2 regions of the Ammonicoccus luteus genome follow, and region 2 is predicted to be linked to the other one. Evidence: riboswitches for the same ligand, from Rfam matches in the RefSeq annotation. Region 2 holds a riboswitch; the other holds the start of a gene.
What was found. Region 2 has a riboswitch for FMN ahead of ribD (bifunctional diaminohydroxyphosphoribosylaminopyrimidine deaminase/5-amino-6-(5-phosphoribosylamino)uracil reductase RibD). Riboswitches for the same ligand answer to the same signal wherever they lie in the genome.

Region 1: another riboswitch for FMN. It lies ahead of ACQ260_RS07490 (ABC transporter permease); the one in region 2 lies ahead of ribD (bifunctional diaminohydroxyphosphoribosylaminopyrimidine deaminase/5-amino-6-(5-phosphoribosylamino)uracil reductase RibD).

Annotation. Positions count from the first base shown of each region.
Region 1 is NZ_JBNZCI010000002.1:451,565-461,230, forward strand. Features, by position in the region: gene ACQ260_RS07455 (amino acid aminotransferase) at 1-304, opposite strand, end outside; gene tadA (tRNA adenosine(34) deaminase TadA) at 386-850, opposite strand; gene ACQ260_RS07465 (tRNA adenosine deaminase-associated protein) at 855-1,580, opposite strand; gene ACQ260_RS07470 (glutathione S-transferase family protein) at 1,712-2,812, shown strand; gene upp (uracil phosphoribosyltransferase) at 2,850-3,491, shown strand; gene ACQ260_RS07480 (elongation factor G-like protein EF-G2) at 3,581-5,662, shown strand; gene ACQ260_RS07485 (ABC transporter substrate-binding protein) at 5,961-6,989, opposite strand; gene ACQ260_RS07490 (ABC transporter permease) at 6,986-7,966, opposite strand; FMN riboswitch at 8,082-8,210, opposite strand; gene ACQ260_RS07495 (transglutaminase domain-containing protein) at 8,298-9,059, opposite strand; gene ACQ260_RS07500 (protein phosphatase 2C domain-containing protein) at 9,056-9,666, opposite strand, start outside.
Region 2 is NZ_JBNZCI010000003.1:332,021-341,686, forward strand. Features, by position in the region: gene ACQ260_RS09375 (HelD family protein) at 1-325, opposite strand, end outside; gene ACQ260_RS09380 (phytoene desaturase family protein) at 366-1,370, opposite strand; gene ACQ260_RS09385 (DUF4126 domain-containing protein) at 1,370-1,978, opposite strand; FMN riboswitch at 2,072-2,221, shown strand; gene ribD (bifunctional diaminohydroxyphosphoribosylaminopyrimidine deaminase/5-amino-6-(5-phosphoribosylamino)uracil reductase RibD) at 2,400-3,575, shown strand; gene ACQ260_RS09395 (riboflavin synthase) at 3,560-4,174, shown strand; gene ribB (3,4-dihydroxy-2-butanone-4-phosphate synthase) at 4,171-5,394, shown strand; gene ribH (6,7-dimethyl-8-ribityllumazine synthase) at 5,396-5,869, shown strand; gene panC (pantoate--beta-alanine ligase) at 5,856-6,698, opposite strand; gene panB (3-methyl-2-oxobutanoate hydroxymethyltransferase) at 6,695-7,555, opposite strand; gene panD (aspartate 1-decarboxylase) at 7,552-8,004, opposite strand; gene ACQ260_RS09425 (helix-turn-helix domain-containing protein) at 8,170-9,636, opposite strand.

The sequences.
Region 1 (9,666 bases), on a different contig from region 2:
CACCGAGCGCCTGCACGACCGCAACCCGCTCACGCGGCACGGTGTCGGCGAACACCAGTTCGGCAACGGCGTCGTCATAGGTCTTCAACCCATCAATGGGGAGATAGCCCCAGGGCTTGCGGCTCTCGGCGATCAGCTCATCGGCGCGGCGTACGCACTCCAACAACGGCACCTTGCCGTTCTCGTCGGTATAGACCCCGACCCCCAGATTCACCTTGGCCGCACGGTCGTCGGCATTGAAGGCCTCGGTCAGGCCGAGGATCGGGTCGCGGGGGGCAAGTTCGATATTGGTCAGCACACTCACACTGCTGATCTTCTCACCCGTCGCCTGCGGGCGCTGCTCCTGCTCAGGGAATCGCGCTCGCGTTCTGACCCGCGGGGCGGGTCAAGAAGGCACGCCCCGCTGTCCGTCGAAGAACTCGTGCAGGGGTGCCGCGCACTCGTCGGCCCGGATCCCGCCGATCACCTCGGGACGGTGGTTGAGCCGGGGGTCCCGGACGACGTCGAAGAGCGAGGCGATGGCGCCCGCTTTCGGGTCGTACGCCCCGAACACCACGCGCTCCACCCGCGCGAGGACGAGCGCGCCGGCACACATCGTGCAGGGCTCGAGCGTGACGACCAACGTATGCCCCGTCAACCGCCACTCGCCCACCGCCGCCGCTCCGCGCCGCAGGGCCAGCACCTCGGCATGCGCCGTCGGGTCCCCGGTGAGCTCCCGCTCGTTGTGCCCGACGGCGACGATGTTGCCGGCCTGATCGAGCAGGACGGCGCCGATCGGGACGTCACCATGCGCAGACGCTGCGTACGCCTCCACCAACGCCCGATCGAACGCCGCGTCCCATCGCGTCATGGCCTCAGCCGAACGAATCGGCCGCCTTGCGGAACGCCTGGCCGACCGCGATCCGCTCGGCGATCTGGGCGAGGATCTCGTCGGAGTTGTCGTCGAAATTGTTGCAGTACGCCTCCATGGCCAGATCACTCACCCCGAGATCCGCCAGCAGGCCCAAGTCACCCATCGGCTCGGAGTCGTCATCCGGATCCGGGATCTCGTCCACGCCGAGGAAGTCGGCGACATCGCGAGCAATCGGCCAGTCGCCCGCCGCGGCGGCGTCGGACAGCATGGCCTGCACGTTGCGGCCGCGGACGCGCACGATGACGAACAGATCGCCGACCAGCGACACCATCCCGATCGCCCCCGCATCCGCCGGTTGGCGCCGCAACTGGGTGATGAGCTCATCGAGATCGTTGGCGAGATCCTTGGTCAGCGCGGTCGCGATCGGCAGGCCGTCCTCGCGATAGATCGCGACCACGAGGTCGATCTCGTCCTCCCCGGCGTCCTCGAGGTCGTCGAAGTCGTCATCATCGTCATCGTCATCGTCATCGTCGTCATCGTCGTCGTCGTCGTCGTCGTCGTCGTCGTCGTCGTCGAGATCATCGTCATCGAGGTCGTCGTCATCGTCATCTCCGTCGATGTCGAAATCGTCGAGATCATCGGTGTACGCCGCCAGATCGGAGCGCGGATCGTCCTTCTTGCGCGACAGATCGAACGACTCGTAGTCCTCGTTGTCCATATCCGTCATGACGCCCTCCTGAGTCCCCACAGCCCGCGCTCGACAGACCGGCTCCCATGGTGTCAGACCTCGGTGCCCGACACACCCCCGGGTTGACCCCCGACACAGGCCCCGGGAGAGGCCGACCTAGGCTGCCGTCCATGACCGAGCGCACTCCTCAACAGGCGAGTTACGTGACCGGACCGGAATACGAACGGGATACGACGTACATCGACGATCGCATCGTGGCCGACGCCTCTCCGGGCCGGGACGAGGCAGGCCGCCGGCTGTGGCCGGCAGAGGCAGGACGCTATCGGCTCGTGGCCGCGCGGGCGTGCCCGTGGGCCAACCGGACGATGATCTCGCGGCGCCTGCTCGGGCTGGAGGATGCGATCTCCCTCGGCGTCCCGGGCCCGACGCACGACGAGCGCTCTTGGCTGTTCGACCTCGACCCCGACGGCAAGGACCCGGTGCTGGGCATCCATTGGCTGCGGGACGCCTATGAGGCCCGGGTGCCCGACTATGCGAAGGGCGTGACCGTGCCCGCGATCGTGGAGGTCGCGAGCGGTGCGGTCGTGACGAGCGACTTCGCGCAGATCACCTTGGACTTCGCCACCGAGTGGACAGCCTTCCACCGCGACGGGGCGCCCGAGCTCTATCCGGATGCGCTGCGCGATGAGATCGACGAGGTGTCGAAACGCGTCTATACCGAGGTCAACAACGGCGTCTATCGGTGTGGCTTCGCCGGGTCGCAGGAGGCGTACGAGGCGGCGTACGACCGCCTCTTCACCGCACTCGACTGGCTTGAGGACCGGCTGGCCACCCAGCGCTATCTCGTCGGCGACACCATCACCGAGGCGGACGTGCGCCTGTTCACCACACTCGCGCGGTTCGATCCGGTCTATCACGGCCACTTCAAGTGCAACCGGCAGCGGCTCATCGAGTTCCCGGCCCTGTGGGGTTATGCGCGCGACCTGTTCCAGACCCCCGGATTCGGGGACACGACGGATTTCGTGCAGATCAAGCAGCACTACTACGTGACCCACGGCGACATCAATCCGACCCGGATCGTGCCGAAGGGCCCGGACAACGCGAACTGGTTCTCGAAGCACCACCGCGAGGAACTGGGGGGTCGCCCGTTCGGCGACGGCACCCCGCCCGGTCCCCCGCCGGTCGCCGAACAGGTGCCGGATGAGCGGTATGTCGGTGTGCCCACCGCCGAGGAAACCGCCCGGGCGCTCGCCAGCGCGGACGAGGACTGACCTGCGCAGCCGGGGGCCGTCACAGTACGCTGCCGCCGTGGACGTGACCGTTGTCGACCACCCGCTGGTGGCGCACAAGCTGACCATGCTGCGCGAGCAGGCGACACCGACGCCTGTGTTCCGGGAGCTCACCGCAGAACTCGTGACCCTGCTCGCCTATGAGGCCACCCGCGAGGTCCGGGTGCGTGAGCACACGGTGCAGACGCCGGTGGATCGGGCATTGGGGGTGCGCCTCCTCGATCCACCCCCGCTCGTCGTGCCCATCCTGCGCGCCGGGCTGGGGATGCTGGACGGCATGCTGCGCCTGATCCCGACGGCGGAGGTCGGCTTCGTCGGCATGATCCGCAATGAGGAGACGTTGGAGCCGGTGACGTACGCCGAACGCCTCCCCCACGATCTCTCCGGCCGGCAGTGCTATGTCCTCGACCCGATGCTGGCCACCGGCGGCTCGCTGGCGGGCACGATCCAGTTCCTCGTGGGCCGCGGGGCGGACCACATCACCTGCATCTGTCTGCTCGCGGCGCCCGAAGGTGTCGCCCGCGTGAGTTCACTGCTGCACGATCTCGAGGTGCCGTGCCATCTGGTCGTGGCGGCGGTGGATGATCATTTGAACGATTTGGGCTATATCGTCCCGGGGCTCGGCGACGCCGGCGACCGGCTCTATGGAGCGGCCGAATAGTTCGGCGGCGGTGACCCTCGCCGACCAGGTGGCGAGCACCACACCACACCTCTCCCCGTGAGGCGGCAAGTGGCCATAGTGTGACCTTCATGAGAGCGAACGACGGCAACCCGGTTAACACTCCTTCCCGTCCAGGGCAGATCCGCAACGTCGTCCTGGTCGGGCCTTCAGGAGCAGGCAAGTCGAGGATGTTCGAGCAGTTGCAGACGGGACCCACCACCAAACAGGGGCGGGACGACCGGGACTCGACCACCGCACTGTCGCTTGCCGCGATCGGTCTCGACGACGACGTCGTGCTCAATCTGCTCGACACTCCCGGTCACCCGGACTTCGTCGGTGATGTCCGCGCCGGCCTGCGGGCCGCCGACGCCGCATTGTTCGTGGTCTCGGCCTCCGACGGCGTGGACGAGCCGACGCGTCTGCTGTGGGAGGAGTGCCGCGCGGTGAGCATGCCGCGCGCTGTCATCGTGTCCAAGCTCGAGGAAGCGCGCGCGGACTGGGCCGCCACGGTCGCCATGTGCCAGCGTGTTTTCGGCGAGGCCCACCCCGTGTGTCTGCCCGTGGTGGAGAACGACGATCTCGTCGGCGTGCTCGACCTCGTCGAGCCGCGCTTCACCGGCGCGGACGGCCAGGTGCGGGACCTCGAGGGTGACGAGATCGACCTCGTCGACGAGGCCCGGGCGACGCTGCTGGAGTCGGTGATCGAGACCTCCGAGGACGAGGACCTGATGGAGGTCTATCTCGAGGGTGGCGAGATCAAGCTCGACGACCTGCTCGAGGATGTCCGCACCGCCGTGCGCACGGCGCGCTTCTTCCCGGTGATCCCGGTGCACACGCCCACCGGCGTCGGCGTACCCCAACTGGAGCGCATGTTCATCAAGGGCTTCCCGTCGCCGCTCGACTCGCCCCTGCCGACGGTCACCACGCCCGACGGCGGTGACTTCGGCGAGGTCACCTGCGACCCCGACGGCCCGCTGGTGGCCGAGGTCATCCGGACGACAACCGATCCCTATGTCGGGCGCCTCTCGGTGGTGCGGGTCTTTTCCGGCACCCTCCGCCCCGACGACCAGGTGCACGTCTCGGGTCACCTCTCCCAGTTCGCCGGCCGCTCCGTCGGCCATGGCGACCACGACCTCACCAGCGAACGAGTGGGACCGCTGTCGATCCCCGTGGTGACCGACAACCAGCCGATGCCCAACGCGGTCGCCGGTGATATCACCGTCGTGAGCAAGATGGCCAACGTCGAGACCGCCGACACGCTGTCCGACAAGGACCGCCCCGCGCTGGTCGAGCCGTGGGTGCTGCCCGAGCCGCTGCTGCCGGTGGCGATCCGGGCTGCCCGGAAGACCGACGAGGACAAGCTCGCCGTGGCCCTCGGCCGCATGGTCGCCGAGGACGTCACCATGCGCATGGAACAGAACACCGAGACGCACCAGGTGGTCCTGTGGACCATGGGCCAGGCGCACATCGACGGTCTCGTCCAGCGTCTCGCCGAACAGTTCCACGTCCAAGTGGAGACGGAGCCGCTGCGCACGGCGCTGCGAGAGACGTTCGTCCGCAAGGTCAAGTCCACCGGCCGGCTGGTGAAGCAGTCGGGTGGTCATGGGCAATACGCGGTCTGCCAGGTCGAAATCGAACCCCTCGAGCGGGGCGCCGGTTTCGAGTTCGTCGACAAGGTTGTGGGTGGCGCGGTGCCGCGTCAGTTCATCCCGTCGGTGGAAAAGGGCGTGCGGGCCCAGATGGAGAAGGGTGTGCTGCTCGGCTATCCGATGGTGGACGTCCGGGTGACCCTGTTCGACGGCAAGGCCCACTCGGTGGATTCCTCCGACATGGCATTCCAGAACGCCGGCGCCGCAGCGCTCAAGGAGGCCGCGAACGCATCGACCGTGACGCTGCTCGAGCCCATCGACGAGGTCGCGATCACGATCGCGGACGAATATCTGGGTGCGGTCATGGCGGACCTCCGCGGCCGCCGTGCCCAGGTGCTCGGCACCGGCACGGGCGAACTGCAAGGCTATTCGGTGGTGTACGCGGCAGTTCCCGCCTCGGAGCTCTCCCGCTATCCGATCGATCTGCGGTCAGTAGCCCACGGCACCGGGTCCTTCACCCGCGAGTTCGCGCGCTATGACTATCTCCCCCCGCAGATCGCGGCCCAGATGGGCAAGGAGTAAGAGCGGCCCGATGGGCAAGAAGTAAGAGCGGCCCGATGGGCAAGAAGTAAGAGCGGCCCAATGGGCAAGAAGTAAGAGTCGGACGCTGAAACCCCAGAAGACTAGCTGAAACCCCCACTGCAACGGAGGTTTCACGATGCCTTCTGGGGTTTCACGAAGTCTTCTGGGGTTTCAGGCCTTCCCTGCTGGGGTTTCACGAAGCCTTCTGGGGTTTCAGGCCTCCCCAACGGGGGTTTCACGAAACCTTCTGGGGTTTCAGGCCTCGAGGAGAGGCCCGTGACACTTTGGCGCGGGAGCCTCAGGCCGGGACGATCTCCGTGGTGTAGCACTCCGGCGCCTCGACCGGCCCGTTGAGCAGCTCCATCTGCGTGAGGAACGACGCCATCGATTCCCAGGTCTCGGCGTCCTGACGCCCGAACGTCGCCGCGTCCCCGAACAGCGGGATCGTCGCCTCCAGCGTCGCGAGCGCGGACTGCCGCTGTTCTTCCGCCGCGAGGCCCGGGACGTGCTTCTCCGCCAGGCTGACGGCTCCCGCCGGGTCCGCGATGATGTCGGTGACAGCCTTGGCGACCGCCTCCTGCAGCTTCTTCACGTCATCGGCCCGCGACTGGAGGACCGTGTCCGTGGTGCCGAGGCCGACGCCGACGAGGGGCGGTTTTCCAGCGGTGATGGGCAGCGTACGCACCGCAACCCCAGCCGCCTGCAATCGCACCGCGTCGTTGTTCACATAACCCATGACGCCATCGACCTGGCCGGAGCTGAGGGCCGCCTGCTGCGTATAGCCGATGTGCTTGACCTCGACCTCCTGGTCGGTCAACCCGGCCTGCTTGAGCAGCGCGAGCAGCCCGAACCAGGTCTCCCCGAACGGCCCCGGCACCCCGACGCTCCGACCCTTGAGGTCCGCGGCGGTCCGGATCGGTGAGTCCTCGGGCACGACGAGGACGACGGGATATTCCTGATAGTAGGTCGCCACGCTCACCAGTGGCACGCCCTGTGAACGCGCCTGCATGAACTCGGCGCCGCCGGCATAGACGAGGTCCTCCTGCCCGGCCTGGATGGCCCCGAACAGCTGCTCGTTCGCGCCGTGGTGCCGGAGGGTCACATCCAGCCCGGCGTCGGTGAAGTATCCCTTCTCCGCCGCCACATAGAACGGCGCGAACTGGATGTCGGGGGTGTACGTGAGCCCCAGAGTGAACTTCCCGCTCCCCGCCTGCTCACCCTGCACGCCCGGTTGTGCAGCGGGCTCCTGGGTGCAGGCGGCCGCGCCGAGTCCGGCGGTGAGGAGGCCGGCAGCGGTGACGGCGCGGAGGAAGTGACGGCGGTTCATGCGGCTCCTGTTTCGAGGGCGTACGCGCGGGTTTCGCGAGGTGTGACAACGCGCCCGGGTTCTGGACGGTTGAGGACGGTGATGCGGGTGAACGTGTCCCGCGCAAGGTTCGGCAGCGGGGTGTTCGCAGGCTCGGTCCGGGCCGGCGCCCCGGCCGTGGCGCTGGGGGCCTTCGCCACGCGGACGCGGTCGGCGGCCACCGGACGCATGGGGTCGGTCAGCGACTCGACGACGAGCATCGCCATATAGATGACGATCGCGATGAGGCAGAGCATGACCAGGGTGGCGAACAGGCCGGTGGTGTCCACCGACATCGACTGCACCGACAGGACCATGCCGAGACCGTGGCCACCCATGACGAGTTCGCCGACGACCGCGCCGGTCACCGAGAGCGTGAACCCGTTGCGCAGACCGGTCAGCACTGCCGGCAGCGCCAAGGGCCATTCGATGAACCGCAGCATCGACAGGCCACCGGCGCCGTCGAGCTGCGCGGCCTCGAGCACTTCCTTGTCGATGGTCCGCAGGCCGAGCACGGTCGAGAGGACGACCGGGAAGAACACGAGCAGCGCGCAGAGGAGCATGATGGGCAGCAGGCCATAGCCGACCCAGATGACGAGCAGCGGCGCGATTGCGATGGCGGGAATGGCCTGGGACGCGGCCAGATAGGGCGAAACCGCAGCCTCGGCGATGCGGGCGCGGGCGATCAGATATCCCATCGGCAGCGCCACCCCAGCGGCCAACAGACAGCCGAGGAGAGCCTCGAGCACCGTGATCCCCGCGTACGTCAACAACGACCCCGACGCGAAATCCGCCGCAAAGCGGGCGAAGACCTTGCCGGGGGGCGGCAACAGGGTGGGGGCGACCGCACCGGAGACGGTCGCAAGGTGCCAGGCGAGCAGGACCAAGGCGCCCAACACGAGTGGTGCCAGCACGCGCACCGACAGCCGCAACCGCGGATGGGTGATCTGAGTGGTCATCCTGCTCCCCTCGCCGTGTGCGTCGGGGTCAGGACGGATGCAATACACCAAACAGCGCCGTCGTGGCGCGGGGTGCTGCCGGTCACGGCCTGCACGCCCATGGCGTATGCAAACGTCTGTGCGCCTCCCATCCGGACTTTAACCGTCGGTATCGGAATTCCACCGATTCAACCAATCCCCAGGTGGGGCTTGGGTCGCGGACTATCACCGCCGGTTCGGACTTTCACCGACCCCGGAGCACTGTTTGCTGTGTCCAGCATAACGCTGTGCCACCCGGAGTGCATTCCCGGGGTTCCATCATCCAGAACTTCCGATGGTTCGGCGGCCTGCGTCAGGTCAACGTGTAGCGCACCGCCAGCGGGTGTGCCTGCGCGAGCACGCGATAGCGGCGATGCAGGTCGACGATCCGCGCATCCAGTCCGTCGATCTCCCGCCTCGTCGCGGTCCGGCTCGCGACGAGCGCATTGCGCCGTGCGACGAGGGGGCTCAGGATATCGAGGATCGCGTACGCCTCGCTGGTCCGCGCATAGTCCACGCGCGCGACGTCCGGGGCTCGGTGGGTCTCGCGCAGCAGTCCTGCCCGCTGCAGGGCCTCCTCCCGCTCCACGGTGGTGAGGAAATAGCGCTTGCGGAAATCCGGGTCCGACCGGACCCTCTCCGGCACGCGGGCGCCACCGAGGAACAGCTCGGCGCTGTTCCAGGTGACGTCGACCACCCACCAGCGCCCGGCAATCAGCACCTCGTTCCACGCGTGGTTGAGTCGGGCGGAGCGCAGCGACCGGACGGTGTGCCCGCGCTCCGCGGCTAGTGCCTCGAACAACGCTGTGAAGTCCTGACACACGCCCCGACCGATACGCAGCGTTTCTGCCGGGGTCTGATGGCGGTCCGCCCGGCGGGCGGCGGCCCCCACCCGGGACCGGTCATAGCGAACGTGGTCGATCACATAGTCGTTGAGCCGCGCCAACTCCTGCCAAGTTGCCACCGGAATGTCCGCCGGCCGGGGCTGCACGGGGACGAGCACATAGCGGCCGGCGCCGATCATGATGCGTTTGGATGAGGGTACGCTCCGCCGCACGACTCGCGCCCCGCTCACGTCGACTCCGGTTCGGTCTCCGCAGCGGTGTCCGTCTCGGCGCCGGCATCCGTGTCGGCAACCGTCTCGATTCCGGCTTCCGTGTCGACGGCTGTCTCCGCGTCGGCGGCCGGTCCGTCCAACGCTCCGTTCCATAACGCGACGACCGTCTTGTCGTCGTGATAGGCGGTGAACGACAGGTCCACGACGAACGGAAGCAGCTCGCGCGGGCCTTGGCCCCAGCGCGCGGCCAAGTCGGCTCCGAGCGAACCCGCCCCATCGCCCAACGGGGTCGTGAACCCATCGCTCGCGAGGACGAGCACCGCGCCCGCGGTCAGCGTGGTCGCCATCGTCCGCGGCGCGTCCGCCCGGTCCGGCACCCACGTGTGAACGACATTGCCCGGCCCGTCGTCGTCGGACATCACGGGGGTCCACCGGGCCGCCGCCGGATCGAGGACCAGTGCCGGCGAGTCCCCCACCGCGTGGAGGACGACATGGCGCGTCTCCCCGCCGGCGCGCTCGACCGCCGCGACGGTCAGCGTCGTCCCGAGCGAGGTCGCGGGCGCCGCCAGGCGACCGGCCTGCGCCTGCACCGCCTCGACGGCGACGCGCATCGTCGCGGGACCGT
Region 2 (9,666 bases):
GCACCCCGATCCGCCCGATATAACGGATCTCGCCGTCGGTGCGGTCCAGCCGGCCGAACACCAGCCCCTCGTGCTCCGCGTCGAGGACCGCGAGCCGCTTCGCCGCCTGGAAGGCGAAGACGTCGCGCTCGAACAGTCCGGTGCCGTCCTCCTCGCGGACGAAACTCGAGCGGTCGGTCTGGAACAGGGATCGGCCCTCGGTCGCCACCTGTTCGGCGGATCTGGTCGCCTCCTCCAACCGCGCGTACACCGCATCGATATGCGCCTGCTCAACGGCCAACTCGCGCTCGATCACGGCGCTGTCGGGAGTCGGGTCTGCAGTCAAGTCGGGCCAGTCCTTCCCCGGAAAAAACGGACACCTGAGTCTACCCCTCTCCCGGTGGGCCCGTGGGTCCATGATGAGGCTGCTCACCGGGTGGACCGGGACGAGTCCGCTTTCCCCGCCGGCGGTCCTTGTTGGTCGGGTGGATGTTCTCCCCGGTGAGGTCCAGATGCACGGCATAGGCGGCCAGCGCGGCCGACAGCAGCTGGCCGGCCACGGTGCGACCGGCGTGCGTGTGGTCCCCGCAGGTGTACCGTCCCGGACCCACCCGGCTGCCCGTCCGCCGCGGCCACGGGTGCGGGCCCCGCCAGCCGCGGGGCAGCGGTCCGTGGGCGGTGACGACGGCGTCGCAGGACGCGGGTTCGCGGTCGGTCACCGTGACCTTCCGGGTGCGGAGTCGTTCGGTGAGGGCGGTGACGAGTACGCCGCTGCCCGCCGGCTCACCGGCGGTGGTGGTGACCTGCCACAGGCCGAACGTCCGCTCGACCGCGAGCCACATCGCCTCGTCGGCGGGGGACCGGCGTGGCTCGCCCTCCGCGGACTGCCGGATCACCTGGGCGAGCACCGGATGACCGAACCGGCGGGCGAGCCGCTCCACCGATGTGCCCCACCAGAGTTCCTTGCGGGCGGCCCGGAAGCGCGCCGCATCGAACTCCTGTTCCAGACCCAACGGGCGACGGGCCTGCCACACGTCGTCCAGGGCATCCAGCAGGTCCCGCCAGCGCTCGGCGACCGCGGTGCCGAAGGCCTCGCTGAGAACGGCGAACTGTCCGCCGCGCTCGGCGGGCAGCAGGAGCCCGTCGCCGACCGGCCGGGCCGCGACGGCGGTGAGCTCATGCCCCGTGCGGGCCAACTCGGCGGCCAGCGTGCGCCCGGACTTGGTGAACAGGTCCCGCCAGGGCGCGGGAAACGTGAACACGTCCGGGAGGTTCTCCGGGCCGAGCGGTCCGTCGTCGTGCACGAGGGTCACGTCGTGACCGACCTTGGCCAGCCGGGCAGCGACCGCCATCCCCGCGAGCGTGCCGCCGCGGACGGTGACGGCGGGCATCAGTTGGCCGGCATCTCGGCATCGGCGGTGCGTTTGGCGTACCACCTGTGGAAAGCCGCCCACCCGCGCCGCACCCGGTTGAGCGCCCACACCGCCACGACGATGCCGGCCAGCAGCAGGATTCCGGCGATGATCGCCGCCGGGATCGGGAAGAGGACGGCGAAGGTCGTGACCCCGACCGCTGCGGTGTCCTCGGCGACGGAGGCGCCGATGTTCGTCACCGGCTCCGGTGACGTGTTGATCGCCATGCGCAGCGACGCCTTGACCAGATGGGACACCAGCGCGGTCACTCCACCGACCGCCGCCAGGGTGACGGTCACGAGGTCGCCCTGGGAACCGGCGAGCAGTGCGCCGATGGTGGCCCCGGCGACCGGGCGCAGGACCGTCGAAAGCCCGTCCCAGATCGTGTCCACATAGGGGACCTTGTCCGCGACGAACTCGATCAGCGCCAGCACTCCGGCGACGATCAGCACATCGGTGCGCTGCAGGCCGTCGGGCACCGCATCGAGGTCGGCGAAACGACCCAGCAGACCGAGCGCCAGCACGGTGGCATAAGCGTTCAGCCCGGAGGCCCAGCCCGACGTGAAGGCCAGCGGCAACACTTCCATGGGCGAAGATTAGCCGCGTTGGGACGGATGTCCGATCGCAGTCTGCCCGGCCTTCCTGTCGACCCCGGCTGGTGCACCCGCTAGGGTGGCCGCAACGTGCTCCGGGGTCGGTGAAAATCCGAACCGGCGGTGAGAGTCCGCGACCCGGACGCCGCGCGTGCCAGCCAGGCACGATGTTGCGTCCGGTTGACCTGGTGAAATTCCAGGACCGACGGTGAAAGTCCGGATGGGAGGCAGCACGAGCCGACGGGTCCATGGCCCGCAGGGTGGTTGGTCCGTCGGTCGGCGTCAGCGTCGGTGGTCGTTCAGGCGAGGCCGGGCCGTCGCGCCGGTGTGTCCGGCGTGGGTCGCGGTGATCGGTGGGCGATCCGCTGGGTTGCACGCCCGTCCGCCCGGAGTTCGCAGGAGCGAACGGAGGGCGATGATGCACCCACGAACAACCGATGATCCGGTGACCTCTGCCGGCAGCGTTGCACGCGCTCCGGTGCTGTCCCTCGCCGACCGCGTCCACCTCGAGCAGGCCGTCGCCCTTGCTGCGCACGGTCCGGCTGCCGATCCGAACCCGCGAGTCGGAGCGGTGATCGTGGACGCCACCGGCGACGTGGTGGGGGAGGGTTGGCATCGCGGCGCCGGGACAGCCCATGCCGAAACCGTGGCGCTGGCGGAGGCGGGGGTGCGGGCGTCGGGCGGGACCGCGTACGTTTCCCTCGAACCGTGCCGCCACACCGGCCGCACCGGCCCCTGCACCCGCGCGCTGATCCAGGCCGGCATCGCCCGCGTGGTGTTCGCCCAGCCGGACCCCGATCCGCGAGCGGGCGGTGGCGCAGCCGAACTCGGCGCGGCCGGGGTGGCGGTTGCCTCGCCCGCGGCGGGAGATCCCGTCATCGCGCGGGCCGCCGCGCTCAACGAGGCGTGGGCGTTCGCGCTGCGCCACGGCCGCCCCCGGGTGGTGTGGAAGACCGCCACCACGCTGGACGGTCGCAGCGCTGCCGCCGACGGCTCGAGCCAGTGGATCACCGCCCCGAACACCCGCGCCCGGGGCCACCGGTTGCGTGCGGAATGCGGTGCGATTTTGGTCGGCACCGGCACGGCGCTCGCCGACAACCCCTCGCTCACCGTCCGCCTGGCCGACGAGCCCGGCGGGGCAATGCCCGACGGGCGGGCACGGCCGCCGCTGCGGGTCGTGCTGGGCCGGCGGGCCCTGCCCCCGGCCGCGGCACTCCACGACGACTCGGCGCCCACGCTTCACCTTCGGCATCGCGATCCGGCCCGTGCGCTGGCCGAGTTGCAGGACAGAGGCGTACGCCAAGTTCTGCTCGAAGGCGGCCCCACGCTCGCCGCAGCCTTTCTGCGTGCCGGACTCGTGGACCGCATCGAACTCCATCTCGCCCCCGCGCTGTTCGGCGCCGGAACGACCCTCGGCGACTTCGGCATCGGGACCCTCGCCGATGCCTGCCGCCTCACGATCCGCACGGTGGAGCACCTCGACCCGGATGTCGTCATCGTCGCCGACGTCCGCCGACGACCATCCGGCCCCGACCCCATCTCGGACACGACACCAAACAGCAAGGAGACCTGCACATGTTCACCGGCATAGTCGAAGAGCTCGGCGAGGTCCGCGCGCTCACTCTGGGCGCCGAGTCGGCGACCCTCACGCTGCACGGCCCGACCGTGGTCAGTGACGCCCGGCACGGCGCGTCGATCAGCGTCAACGGCGTCTGCCTGACCGTTGTCGCGCATGATGCCGAGACGTTCACGGTCGACGTCATGGCCGAAACCCTGAAGCGCTCGAGCCTGGGCGCGCTCCGGGTCGGCGACCCGGTGAACCTCGAACGGGCCATGCGCGCCGACGGTCGGTTCGGCGGCCATCTGGTCCAGGGACATGTCGATGGGGTCGCCGAGATCGTCTCCCGCACGCCGGGGGAGAACTGGGAGGTCGTGCGCATCGCCCTGCCCGAGAGCCTTGCCCGCTATGTCGTGGAAAAGGGGTCCATCGCCGTCGACGGGGTGTCCCTCACCGTCTCGGACCTGGGCCGCGACGACAGCGACCATGTCTATTTCGAGGTCTCGCTCATCCCGACCACCCTGGAGCTCACCACGCTCGGCCGAAAGCAGCCCGGCGAGATGGTGAATCTGGAGGTGGATGTGCTGGCGAAGTACGTCGAGCGCCTCACCGGTCCGAGGGACAACCGGTGAACATCGCACCGATCGAGGACGCTCTCTCTGCGCTCCGCACCGGCCGCCCGGTCCTGGTCCTCGACGATGCCGACCGGGAGAACGAGGGCGACGTCATCCTCGCCGCCGAGACCCTGACCGATGCCTGGGTGGCCTGGACGATCCGCCACACGTCCGGCTATCTGTGCGCGCCCCTGCCGGAGGCCACCGCCGACGTTCTCCGACTGCCTCTCATGGTCACCGACAACGAGGACCGCCTCCGGACCGCCTACACCATCACCGTCGACGCCGCCGCAGGGATCACCACCGGCATCTCGGCCGCGGACCGTGCCCGGACGCTGCGCGTCCTGGCCGATCCCACGACCACGCCGGGCGACTTGATCCGCCCCGGTCATGTCGTCCCTCTCCGGGCCCGCGGGGGTGGCGTCTTCACGCGCCGCGGTCACACCGAGGCAGCCGTCGACCTCTGTCGCCTGGCCGGGCTGGCCCCGGTCGGCGCGATCGCGGAACTGGTGTCCGAGGACGGGTCGATGCTGCGCACCCCGGGCGTGCTGGCGCTCGGTGCCGAGCACGATCTCCCGGTCATCACCATCGCCGACCTGGTCTCCTGGCGGGACCGCCATGACCGGGTGCGCCGCGGCGCATCCGGTTCGCTTCCGACGCGGGCGGGTGAGTTCAGCGCGACCGCGTACGCCGATCTCCGCACCGGCGCCGACCATCTCGTGCTCGTCTCGCCCCATGGCCTGACCGGCGACCCAGTGGTGCGGGTGCACTCGGAGTGCCTCACCGGTGACGCGTTCGGTTCCGCGCGCTGCGACTGCGGCCCCCAGCTCGACGACGCCCTGGAGCGGATCGCGCGCGAGCCGGGAGCGGTGATCTATCTGCGGGGCCATGAGGGGCGCGGCGTCGGTCTCGCCAACAAACTCGCCGCCTACGAACGCCAGGACTCCGGACTGGACACGATCGACGCGCAGCTGGCACTCGGTCTGCCGGTGGACGCGCGGGAGTACGCCGCGGCTGTCGCGATCCTCGACGACCTCGGCATCGACCGATTGCGGCTGCTCACCAACAACCCGTCGAAGCTCACCACCCTGGCTGAGGCGGGATTCGCGGTGACACGGATGCCGAGCCAGGTCGGTGCGACCGCGCACAATCGGGCGTACCTCGACACCAAACGAGACCGACTCGGCCACTTGCTGGCCATCCCCGACAACGGCCTCCGGGCCCGGAAAGGAGCCTGACATGGCCGGCCACGGAGCACCCACCCTCTCGCCGCAGGGCAGCGGTCTGCGCGTCGCGATCGTTGCCGCGAGCTGGCACACCACGGTCATGGACGGACTGCTCGGCGGCGCACGCCGCGCGCTGTCCGAGGCCGGCGTGAGCGAGGTGACCGAGGTGCGCGTCCCGGGCTCCTTCGAGCTCCCGGTCGCGGCTGCCCGGCTCGCGGCCGCCCACGATGCCGTGGTGGCGCTCGGTGTGGTGATCCGTGGTGGGACGCCGCATTTCGAATATGTGTGCTCGGCCGCCACCAACGGGCTCTGCGAGGTCAGCGTGCGCACGGGCGTACCCGTCGGGTTCGGCGTCCTCACCTGCGACAACGAGGAGCAGGCTCTCGACCGGGCGGGCCTGAACGGCTCGGCCGAGGACAAGGGTCACGAGGCCGCCACCGCCGCGGTCGCGACGGCGGTGACGCTCCGTGCGGTCAGCGCGGGGTGAGCAGAAGGTTGTCGATCAGGCGCGGCTTGCCGACCCTGACCGCCAGCGAGGCCAGCGCACCCCGGGCCGGGTCGATCGCATCGATCTCCCGGAGGTCGTCCGTGTCGGCGATGCTCACATAGCCGACTTGCGCGAGTGGCTCCGCGGCCAGCACCGTCTGCATCCGCGACCGCAGCGCGTCGGCATCGGTCTCGCCCGCAGCCCAGGCCGACTCGGCCGCGCGCAGGGCGCGGATGAGGACGGTCGCCGCCGCGCGGTGGGTTTCGTCGAGATAGGCGTTCCGACTGCTCATCGCGAGTCCGTCGGCCTCTCGGACGGTCGGGCAGATGACCACGTCGACGTCCATCGCGAGGTCGCGCACCATCTTGCGGAGCACGACGCACTGCTGGGCGTCCTTCTGGCCGAAGTACGCCGCCACCGGTCGCACCGCGTTGAACAGGATGTTCACGACCGTCGCGACACCCCGGAAATGCCCGGGCCGTTCGGCGCCTTCGAGGACGTCGGTGACCCCCTCGACGTCGACATAGGTCGAGAATCCTCCGGGATAGATGTCCTCGACCCGAGGAGTCCACACGAGGTCGACGCCGGCGTCGGCGAGCAGGTCGAGATCACGCGCGAGGTCCCGGGGATAGGTCGAAAGATCCTCCGACGGCCCGAACTGGGTCGGATTGACGAAGACGGAGACAGCCACGGTCCCGTGGTCGGCCTTCGCCCGACGCACGAGGCTCAGATGGCCCTCGTGCAGAAAGCCCATAGTGGGCACGAGGGCGAGCGGAGTTGCCTCCGCCCGCGCAGCGGCCAACTCGGCCCGGGTGGTGACGATCCTCATCGGTGCTCCTCGGCGTCCGACCCGCCACCGGTGGCCGAAAGCGCCTCGGTCAGGACGGCGGCATCGAGCCGCGCGGCGTTCTCGGGGCCCGGGAAGGTCCGTGCCCGCACTGCGTTGTCATAGTCCTGCAACGCCTGCACCGCTGCCCGGCCCAGGGTCGCGAACCGGTGCGTGTGCCGAGGCCGGACCTCTTCATAGAGACCGAGGATGTCGTGCCAGACCTGCACCTCGCCGTCGCAGTCGACCCCGGCCCCGATGCCGATCGTGGGAATGGACAGGCGTCGGGTGATCTCCGCGGCGAGCGGGGCCGGGATGAGCTCGAGCACCACCGCCCAGGCGCCGGCCTCCTGGACGGCCTCGGCATCGGCCAGGAGTTGTCGGGCCCGGTCGACGCTCTTGCCCTGCACCTGGAGGCCGATCTGGTGCACCGACTGCGGAGTGAAGCCGAGGTGCGCCATGAGGGGGATTCCGGCGTCGACCAGCGTGCGGATCGTCGCCGCCTGCGCCACCCCGCCCTCGAGCTTCACCGACTGGGCTCCGCCCTCGGCCATGAGCCGGCCGGCGGACCTCAGCGCTTCCTGCGGTGTCGCATAGGTGAGGAACGGCAGGTCCGCGACGACCAGTGGCCGCTGGGCCCCGCGCAGCACCATCCGGGTGTGATAGACGATCTCGTCCAACGTGACCGGCAGCGTCGAGTCGCGTCCCTGCATGACCATGCCGAGCGAGTCACCGACGAGGATCATCGGGATGGTTGTCTCGTCGATCAGCCGGGCGCTGGTGTAGTCGTAGGCCGTCACCATGCTCAGCCGCTCGCCCGCCGCGCTCTGCGCGACGATGTCGCGGATGCTCACCCTCATCGGGTCACCGCCGGCTCGTCGATCTCCGCTTCGTCCAACCGGGGCATCAGCGTGGCGCCCCGCAGTGCGTGCGGGTCGTCGCGGCTGGTGATGATCTCGGCGATGCTGTTGTCGGTCGGGTCGACCAGGACCACCTTGGGGTGCCAGTCCGCGGGGACCGGGGTCAACACCTGCTGATAGGCCATGATGATGACGAGATCCCCGGGCTGAACCAGGCGCGCGGCAGCGCCGTTGAGTTGGATCTCGCCGGAGCCCCGGGCGCCGGGGATGGTGTAGGTCTCGAGCCGGGCGCCGTTGTCGATGTCGACGACTTGGACGCGTTCGTAGACCTCGATGCCTGCTGCGTCGAGCAGGTCCTCGTCCACGGTGATCGACCCCACGTAGTGGAGGTCTGCTGCTGTCACGCGGGCGCGGTGGATCTTGCCGCTGACCATGGTCTTGAACTGCATGTGATCCTCTCGGGATTCACGGCGCGGGGGGCGCCAGTTCAGGTCTGCCAACCCGGAGTGGGCATGGCAGCGTCCGCCGCACGGGATGCCGTGGGGGCGGCCATCCTAAACCAACGCCATCGGCGGAGCGGCCCTTCCCAAGTCAGGGTCCGTTCAGGGTCCTGCTCAGGAGTGCGCCTCCAGGAAGCGATAGACCTCGGTCTCGTCGACGCCCGGGAATGCGCCGGGCGGCAGGGCGGCGAGGAGGTGTGAATGGGCCCGGGCGGACGGCCACGCATTGCCGGCCCAGGACTCGGCCAGCGCGCGCGGGGGACGGCGGCAGCACGACTCGTCGGGACAGCCCGACTTCGAGCGCTCCCGGGTGTCGCGCCCGCGGAACCACTTCGCCTGGACATAGGGGATGCCGATGCTGGTCGAGAACGTGCCCGACGGTCCCGATTCAACCCGCGCGGTGCACCAGAAGGTGCCGGAGGGGGTGTCGGTGTACTGGTTGAACGCGTTGAACTTGTCCTCGACGTCGAAGACCTGGCGCGAGGTCCAATACCGACAGACCGGCTGGCCTTCGATAGCGCCCGTGTGGTCGGTGGGAAAGGAAACCCCGTCGTTCTCGTAGGCCTTGTAGATGATTCCGGACTCGTGCACCTTCTGGAAGTGCAACTGGATGTCCAGGTGCTTGGTCGCGAGGTTGGTGAACCGGTGGGCAGCCGACTCAAAGGACACCGCGAACCGGTCGCGCAGGTCCTCGACGGCCAGTTCCTTGTCCTGTTTGGCCTTGCGGAGGAACTCCACCGTGGTCGACTCCGGCATCAGCAGCGCCGCTGCCAGATAGTTGGTCTCCACCCGCTGGCGCAGGAATTCGCCGTAGTTGCGGGGCGTGCCGTGCTCGAGCACATAGTGGCCGAGCGCCTGCAACAGCACCGAGCGGGGATCATGCTCCCCCGGCGACTGGGGGAGATAGATGCGCATCTGTTTCAGATCGGTCACCGACCGCGTGGAGTGCGGCAGGTCCGAGACGTGGTGCAGGGTGAATCCGAGGTGGGCGGTGATGGCCGAGATCTCGTGCTGGGACACCGGCCCGCGCTGATAGCCGACCCGTTTCAGCAGGCTCGCCGCGGCTGTCTCGAGCTCGGCGAAGTAGTTGTTGCGATCCTTCATCATCGCGCGCAGCTCGACGTTGGCCCGCCGCGCTTCCTCGGGGGTGGCGATGTGCTCCTCCGCGGTGCGGGCGAGTTCCCGGTGCAACGCGACCAAGGCCTCGAGCACGTCCATCGGCATGCGCGGGGAAATGCGGGCCGTCGGCAGCCCCCGCTGCCGGGCGAGCGGCGAGCTCATCGCCCGCTCCAACTCGATCTCCAACTGAGCGCGCCGACTCGGGACCTCGGAGGCCAGATCCGCCATGGATGCCTGATAACAGGTCGCCAGCTTCTGCAACGTCGAGACCTTGGCCTCGCGCTTGCCGTTCTCGAGCAGGGAGAGTTGCGAGACGGCGATGCCGGTGGCGTCCGCCACCTGGGCCAGCGTCAATCGGCGCTCCTTGCGGAGATGACGCAGACGTCGCCCCAGAGCAAAACTGTCGAAAACAGGGGTTGACGCGGCGGTTACGGGCGCTCTTCGCCACTCGGTTTGGCTCACTTTTTCAGAATAGAGAAATTTCGCGTTTTT